2 regions of the Virgibacillus sediminis genome follow, and region 1 is predicted to be linked to the other one. Evidence: riboswitches for the same ligand, from Rfam matches in the RefSeq annotation. Region 1 holds a riboswitch; the other holds the start of a gene.
The links. A riboswitch is a leader RNA that binds a small molecule or an ion and turns the genes downstream of it on or off. The one in region 1 is predicted to bind ZMP and ZTP.
Positions count from the first base shown of each region.

Region 2: linked by a shared signal. The riboswitch ahead of serC (3-phosphoserine/phosphohydroxythreonine transaminase) and the one ahead of ACFODW_RS16120 (phosphoglycerate dehydrogenase) in region 1 are both predicted to bind ZMP and ZTP.

Region 1 is NZ_JBHRRZ010000039.1:71,621-76,057, forward strand. It holds gene ACFODW_RS16115 (alpha/beta hydrolase) at 1-808, opposite strand, end outside; gene ACFODW_RS16120 (phosphoglycerate dehydrogenase) at 1,173-2,372, opposite strand; ZMP/ZTP riboswitch at 2,522-2,602, opposite strand; gene ACFODW_RS16125 (glycoside hydrolase family 13 protein) at 2,693-4,363, opposite strand.
Region 2 is NZ_JBHRRZ010000016.1:1,505-5,941, forward strand. It holds gene folE (GTP cyclohydrolase I FolE) at 1-127, opposite strand, end outside; gene serC (3-phosphoserine/phosphohydroxythreonine transaminase) at 655-1,737, opposite strand; ZMP/ZTP riboswitch at 1,801-1,882, opposite strand; gene ACFODW_RS10200 (ABC1 kinase family protein) at 2,076-3,755, opposite strand; gene ACFODW_RS10205 (SMP-30/gluconolactonase/LRE family protein) at 4,030-4,437, shown strand, end outside.

The DNA of each region.
Region 1 (4,437 bases):
CCTTAGTAAAGGAATCTACTCTATCATTCTTTTTCAAAAAATAATATTTCCGGTCCCTATCCTGCCCAATAGTCTGCTGGATGAAATCATGGGTGCCCTCTACTATTTTCCCTTTGTCATGATCCATGGACGCGACATGGTAAGAATTGTTGAGCACAACCTTCTGCTTATCTGGAGAGGCGATATGCTCAAGAATGTAATCAGTATTTTGTGGAGGAACTACATGATCTTCTTTTGATTTAATGCCTAGTACCGGGCAAGTGATTTCTGGGAGAATCCCAGGTGTCAGGTCCATTAATTTCTGAAGTTCCTGAATCGACTTGAGCGGAGTGCTGTCAAAAGTGATTTCATGTACCCCTTTCGCTTTAATATCTGGCTCTCCTTCGGTAAGGAATCTTGGTACTGTTTTCTTTCGGAGATGCTCATAGGATGGAATGGTTAAAGCAGGGTTCACCAAGATGACCCCATCAATTCCCTCATTATTGCGGGCCAGCCAAAGTGACAGAGTCCCTCCCATCGATTGCCCGAGAACGAAGACCCTGCTGCAATGCTGCCTCAACTCCTTGTAACCTCTCTCCAATTCTCCATACCATTCATGATACGTACATTTCTCCAACTCATAAGGGCTGGTTCCGTGCCCCTTCAACCTTGGAGCAAGAACTGTATATCCTTCCCTTGCTAGTTTCTCCCCAATAAAACGGACACTTTGCGGTGTACCCATAAATCCATGTGAAATAAGTACACCTGTCTGTCCACCTTCCATAAAAAACGACTCTGCACCTGAAAGAACCGGATATCGCTCCGTCATAAAAACTTCCCCCTAAACTATTATCCTATCTCTGATCATTAAATTAAATTAATTATATCAGTTTACTCGGATATAATAAAGCAAATATTTTTTGAAGACCTTACCTAACAACGGGTGTAAAATCAATGAACAGCCGAAGCCACTACATCTTTTCCCCGCAAAAAAAGAGCCTTCTATACTGGGAGAAGCTCAGAATAGAAGGCATAACTATGCAGGACAGGGCAGAGTGGAAGTTTTGCAATCCTACTCACGCCCAAAATAAACCTACTGTACAAGAAAAGAACCTGGAACATTATAACTAAACTGCAAAACGCATATTTGTTCCAGGCCGGTTAGATAATCAGGGATGCTAGTTATAACTGTATTAGATGAGGCGGAGTGATACAATGCCTTCAATTTCCCTGATTTCCTTCTCCAGTACAGGAAGGATGTCGCCGTTCACCTCATCATCAATATCAATCATTGTATACGCCATATCCCTAAAACTTCTGTTCACCATGTCAGCGATGTTCAGGTTGTAATTGGAAAGGACAGAAATAATTTGGCTGACCATATTAGGAACATTCTGATGGAATGCTGCCACCCGTTTTTTTCCTGTATACGGAAGAGAAGCATTCGGGAAGTTAATAGAGTTTTTGATATTTCCTGTTTCCAGGAAGTCCTTCACTTGCTTCGCGGCCATTACTGCACAGTTTTCCTCCGATTCCTTCGTTGATGCACCAAGATGGGGGATAGGTACGGCATTCGGCATGTTCAACACATTTTCATTAGGGAAATCAGTAATATACTTGCCGACCTTTCCGCTTTTCAGTGCCTCAGCCATATCCCCTTCATTCACCAGCCCATCGCGGGAGAAATTGAGAATATGTACATCGGATTTCATAAGAGCGAACGTTTCCTTATTGAACATTCCTGCCGTATCATCTGTGAGCGGAACGTGAACCGTAATATAATCGGCGTTCGCAAACAATTCTTCAATGGTCATAGCACGGTGTACCTTCCTTGAAAGGTTCCAAGCGGTATCGACAGAGATGAATGGATCGAAACCAACAACATTCATATCTAAGTCGAGTGCATCATTTGCGACAAGTGCCCCAATTGCACCTAGTCCTATAACACCCAGCGTCTTGCCTTTTACTTCTTTACCGACAAACTGCTTCTTCCCTGCTTCGACTTGCTTAGAGATCCGCTCTTCTTCTCCATCCAAGTTTTTCACCCAGCTCAAGCCGTCAAAAAGATTGCGGGATGAAGCTATCAAGGAAGTCAGCACCAGCTCTTTTACCGCGTTTGCATTGGCCCCTGGTGTATTGAATACGGCTATTCCCTGTTCCGTACACCTGTCTACTGGAATATTATTGACACCGGCTCCTGCACGAGCAATTGCCTTTAAGTTATCATTGAAGTCCATATGGTGCATATTATAACTGCGGGCAACAATAGCGTCTGGGTTTGGATCATCATTATCGATGGCATAGTGTTCTTTATCAAAGACATTAAGTCCTCGTTCGGCAATATTGTTTAATGTTTTTATTGTTTTAACCTTATTCAGCGTGATGGTAGTCATTTTTTCTTCCTCCTTTTAAATTCGCAGAGTGATCAGGTTCATGTAGGCTTTTTTCAGCTACACTTCATACACTTATCGCTGTCAGAAACCAATAGAATACGGGCTATCCCTCCTAAAAACAGAAAGAGGTAAGGGAATAAAAATTCCCTTACCTCTGCCCAGGCGAACGGCTTATCGTCACTATGTGCTCCCTCACGGTTATCCGTGTTTCGCCAGTTACACACAGTCCCTTTCATTTCTTTTATAGTAACAATATTTATATCAATATTCAACCGCTAATTTATTGCTAAATTCTTCTTTTCCAAAAAAACGCAGCCGTTTTATTTAATCAGATTATAAACCCGTGCCTCATACGGGCTCAAGCGGAGGGTGCCCAACCTTTCCCTACCGCCGGCTTTATAGTTGCCCAGAAGGAGTTCCGCCTCTTTTCCGATTAAATCGCTTGGAAGCCTGCACACTGTTTTTTCCTTGAACATGTTGCTTACAATAAGCATTACTTTATCATCAAGCTTCCGGGTGTAGGCATATATCCGGTCGTGCCCTTCCAGAACCAAATCATACTTTCCGTACACCAAGACATCATTCTGTTTCCTTAGCTGGATCAGTTCCTTATAATAATGATAAATGGATTCAGGGTCGCTCTTTTCCTGCTCGACATTGATGAAGGTATAATTAGGATTCACCTTTATCCAGGGAGTTCCACCCGTGAAACCAGCTTGTCTCCCAGCTGTCCACTGCATGGGAGTCCGGGCATTATCACGGCCGTTTTTCCAAATGATTTCCATTACCTCCTCATAACTCTTTCCCTTCTCTCGCTCTGTACGGTAAAGATTGTGAATTGCAACATCCTGATAATCATCCATCGATTTGAACTGTACATTAGTCATTCCTATTTCTTGCCCCTGGTAGATAAATGGCGTCCCCTGCATTAAAAAATACATGGTGGCGAGGCATTTAGCAGACGGCTCACGATATTCCCCATCGTCTCCCCAGGTGGAAACGGAACGCGGCTGGTCATGGTTCTCCAGGAATAATGCATTCCATCCTCTTCCCTCCAGCCCTTTTTGCCACTTTGTCAACGTTTCTTTAAGGGCATGGATATCCAGCCCGCCCGAGGTGCTTTTCCCCCATAGATCCAAGTGTTCAAACTGAAAGACCATGTTGAATTTCCCGTTCTTTTCACCGACCCATTCATCAGCTTCTTCTATGGTAACACCATTCGCTTCACCAACCGTCATAATGTCATATTTAGAGAATGTCTCTCTCTTCAACTCTTCCAAATAGACTTGGATTCCTTCCTTGTTTCTATGGCCGTCCATGGACGGAACATATTTTTTATTTTTGGGATTAGGCAGGTCTGGCAGCCCTGGCAGCTTTTTAATATGGGAAATGGCATCCACTCGAAAACCGTCAATGCCTTTATCGAGCCACCAATTTATCATGTTATACAAGTCATGGCGAACAGCCGGATTTTCCCAATTCAGATCCGGCTGTTTCCGTGAAAAAACATGCATATAATACTCGTCTGTATGCTTGTCGTATTCCCAGACAGAGCCGCTGAAGATGGATTCCCAGTTATTCGGCTCTTTGCCTTTTTTACCGGCACGCCAGATATAATAGTCACGATAGGGATTTTTCTTGGAAGACCGCGACTCTATAAACCATGGATGTTCATCGGAAGTATGGTTAATGACGAGATCCATGATTAACCTCATCCCGCGTTGATGCACTTCCCTAAGCAGCTGATCAAAATCTTCCATGGTACCGAACTCGCTCATAATTTCCTGATAATCACTGATATCATATCCATTATCCTCGTTTGGGGATTTATAAATGGGACAGATCCAAATAACATCTATACCTAGTTCTTCTAAGTAATCAAGTTTAGATATGACTCCCTGCAGGTCACCGATCCCGTCCCCATCCGAATCCCTGAAACTGCGTGGATAAACCTGATAGGCAACTGCTTCCTTCCACCATTTCCTCTTCATATACATCCTCCTGGCTATTCATTTTCTTCCATCACCCCATCGAAACCCAGTCTGACACGGCTCAAATTGGCTGC
Region 2 (4,437 bases), on a different contig from region 1:
TGTCCGGGTCGTCTCCGCATAATTCTATCAATTCCCTTAAACCTGCCTTCACCGTCTGTGCCTGATGGATCTTCTTTTCCACATCCTTTGCCTCTCCGCTGAACAGATCTCGATTGTTTTGGTCCATACATGTATTATCAGTTAAAGACATATGCTTTTACCTCGCTTTATATATTAAACAACGTAATCGGAGCTTGTACCAAATCCGGTTGCCGATTACGTCTGAACGATTATTTTTATACATACTTATAGAATAATGTATTCTTTTCCCATTGGTCAATGAAACAAATTGGAAATGAGCAGAACATACAGGAAGGCCAATCACAATCAACGTTTTTTATCATACAGTGGCCTACCTCAGGAATTGCCCGATACTTATCATATGATCTGCCTTTGCAGGAGGAGATTAATCATGAATGAGTACCCAACCACCCTGTCAAAACTGTTGTGTTTTCGATTTCACACCATGCCCCTCCCCCTTTCCAAACATTTCCTACCCCTCACTGGAACATCTGCATAGGAACGCTCATGTTATTATAAGAAATTCCGCTGAAAATGTTATTACTTTTTCATTGGAGAGCAAGGGTTCAACGACCATGGAGAAAATCTTAATATGAAAAGGCGGATGACACTTTAGAATCATCCGCCACTTGTTTATTTATTTTTTGTTTCAAATTCTTCCATGAAATTAACAAGCTCCATTACACCCTGCATCGGCATCGCGTTATAGATGCTTGCCCGCATGCCTCCCACAGAACGGTGTCCCTTCAATGTTTCCAATCCTGCCTGCTTGGCTTCATCAATGAATGCTGCATCCAAATCATCTCCCGGGATGATGAACGGGATATTCATGATGGAGCGGCCTTCCTTTTCAACCGGGGATGCAAACAAGGTGGACGCGTCAAGATAGTCATAAATAAGCTGTGCCTTCTCACGATTGATGCGCTCCATTTCCTTGAGCCCTCCCAGGCCTTTAAGCCATTCAAACACAAGCTTGGCCATATAAATGCTGAAAGTAGGCGGTGTATTATACAAGGAATCCGAGTCACTGAAGGTTTTATAGTTCAGCATCGCCGGACAGGTTTCCGGGGCTTTTCCTATAAGGTCCTCGCGTATGATGACCACCGTCAAACCTGCAGGCCCGATATTCTTCTGCGCTCCGGCATAAATCAGCCCGAATTTGGATACGTCGATTTCTTCTGAGAGGATATTGGACGACATATCCGCTACCAGCGGCACATCCCCTGTATCCGGAATCTGCGAAAATGCCGTTCCTTCAATGGTATTATTGGTAGTGATATGTACATAATCCGCTTCAGGATCGATCATGCTGGAATCGATTTTGGGTATGTACGTGAAGTTTTTGTCCTCTGAAGAAGCAATCACCCGTACTTCTCCAAATTTCTCCGCTTCCTTGATAGCCTTTTTGGACCAGGAACCAGTATGGACAAAATCTGCCTTGCCGCTGTTTACCATCAGATTCATCGGTACCATCGCAAACTGCTGGGATGCTCCGCCCTGTAAGAAGAGCACCTGATAGTTATCCGGTATGTGCAGCACTTCCCAGAGTAATTGATTCGCCTCCGTGATGATGTCAGTAAACAGACCAGAACGGTGACTCAGCTCCATGACAGACATGCCGGAATCCTGATAGTCCAACAGTTCCTTTTGCGCCTTCTCCAACACCGGCAATGGGAGCATGGAGGGACCAGCTGAGAAATTAAATACACGGTTCATTTTAGCCACATCCTATTCTATAGAGTATCAACACTTAAAAAGGCAAGGAGCCATTTCCTTACCCTGATTTGCCCAGACGATCGGCTGCTCTATGTTATGTGCTCCCCTGCGGTTATCCGCTGCATCGTCAGTCACACATAAACTTTGTGTTAATTTTAACATATTTAGAATGGTTTTCAACGCCGTTTTCTATTAATTCGGCCGTTTTAAAGTATTTATTCGTTGCAGATAAGCAAGAATGGAGATAAATCAGCCGCCCGCTGAAAAAGCGAAGCATATTTCCGCAGCGGTTACCTCCACTCACATGATTTCTCCTGACATATACCCCTTTGTCTTCGTCAGAACCTTCCCGATTTGAAAATCGAATAGATCAGCCAAATAAACATAAGGATAGCGACCACAAATCCAATCTCGATCACCGGCAGGTTCCAAATGTACGTCGACTGTCCACCTATGGAAGAACCGATAATCAATCCGGCCATGATAATACTGAAAGACAACAGCACAATACTGAAGGACAACCGGTTGCTGATTTGGATCAACCGCTTTAAAAAGCCTTCCACTTTGGAAAAAGAAATCTCCACAGGGACCTTTCTTTTTCTGATGATGGCATACAACTCTTCGATATGCTCAGGAAAGTCGGCCACAATGTCCTTATAATCATCCAGCTGATGATACACATCTCCTGCCACTCTCTTTGGATGCAGCCGCTCCTTTAACAGTTTCCGGCCGAATGGCTCGGCAATTTTGACGATGCTTATATCCGGATCCAGCCTTTCTACGGTTCCCTCCAGTGTGAGGAGCGTTTTCCCCACCAGCGACAAATCTGCCGGAATTTCTATCCGATGCTTGGATGCGACGGAGAACAAATCATTCACTGCCTCTCCGATACTCACCTGACTGAATGGAACATCATAGTACTTCTCCTTGAGCCTATCTACATCCAGTCTGAGCTTGCGAATATCAATGTCATCAGGCACCAGGCCCATCCTGTATATCGCCTTTATGATCGCATCATTCTCCTGCCGCATCATGGCCACAATCAACGCAGAGAAATTATCCTTCATTTCCGGGGTAAGACGGCCGACCATTCCAAAATCGATAAGAACCACCGTATTATCTCCCCGTGCCTTTACATTCCCGGGATGGGGATCGGCATGGAAGAATCCTTCCATCAATATCTGATGGAGAACAGAATGGACCAGCCGTTCCGCTAACAATTTGGGAGTAAATCCTCCACTCATCAGGTTCTCCACTTCATCCAGCTTTGTACCCTCCAAGTATTCCATCGTCAGCACCTTTTCCGTGGTGTATTCCCAATACACCGCAGGAATACGCACCTTGGTATCCTTCCTGAACTGATGGGCGATCTTATGGGCATTCCGGCCCTCCCGTGTATAATCCAGCTCGGCGAGAAGAGAATCCGAGAATTCCTGCACGATATCCGTCACATGATACCTCGCCGCCCATTTCATCCGATGCTCGGCCAGTTTTGCCAAATGATGAAGTATCTCCAGGTCTGTCTGGACGTTTTGCTGAATATCCGGCCGCTGCACTTTGACAGCCACCTCCTGCCCCGAATAGAGGACGGCGCGGTGTACTTGTCCAATTGATGCAGCCGCAAGAGGAATCTCATCGAATTCAAGAAAAAGATCGTGAATGGAGGCATTTAGTTCCCTTCCAATAATCTCCTCAACTTCCTCATATGAAAAGGGAGGGACGTCCTCCTGGAGCTTTTCCAGTTCCCGGATGATATCTTCCGGTATCAAGTCACGTCTGGTGCTGGCAATCTGCCCAAGTTTTATAAAAGACGGCCCCATGTCCTCCAAAAACTTCCGGATCCTTTCACCGATTGTCAGTGTATGTACTTCCTCCCGGGTGTTCGTAATCAGCCGCTTCGGGATGGAGACAAGCTTATGAAGGCCCAGTTCTTTTACAAGAAATCCAAAACCATTGCGGGAAAAAGCAATGACAATCTCCCTGTACCGTTGTAAATGGCGAATTCTTCTTCTGAATATCGTAATCCCTCCTCCCAGTAAAAAGAGTTTCTTTCCCTTAATTACCCTGAATATCTTTTATTTTAACTTATATAGGTATGTTAAATGCACGCTTCTTATTCACCATATCAAAAACCGGCCGAATAGTCCGCTGATTGCTCTTTGTTCTTCAAACACCCACTAATTTCCGGTACAAATTCACGAAAACTAAGGGGTAATTCAATAGTTTCTATCGGAGGGCCAGCTACCTCTTGGGGAGAATTAGACTAGTAGACTAAAAAGGGGGATGTTATTCATGAAAAAATTGGCAGTGGCAGTGTTTATCATGGTATTCGGACTAGTAACAGTTGTGTCAGCATCATCTATCCTTGAGACCCAGAAGGTTCCAAAGGGAGAAAGGCATGACATGAAGGAAATCATACCAGCTCAGGCAAAGTGGGAGAAGGTAGCTGAGGGGAATGACAGGGACGGCAGATTCATGGAAGGGATCAACTTTGACGAGAATGGGCAGATATGGATGGTCAGTCCGCCGACAAAGGAGATCCTGACAGTAGAAGGAGCTTCTGTCACAACAGAACTGGAAACGGAAGTGGAGCCAGTAGGGGCTAAATTCCATCAAGACGGCCGTCTATTCACCACCAATAGATCGGGCGAACTCAAAGCATTCCATCCAGAAACAGGAGAGAATACCACGATTGTCAGC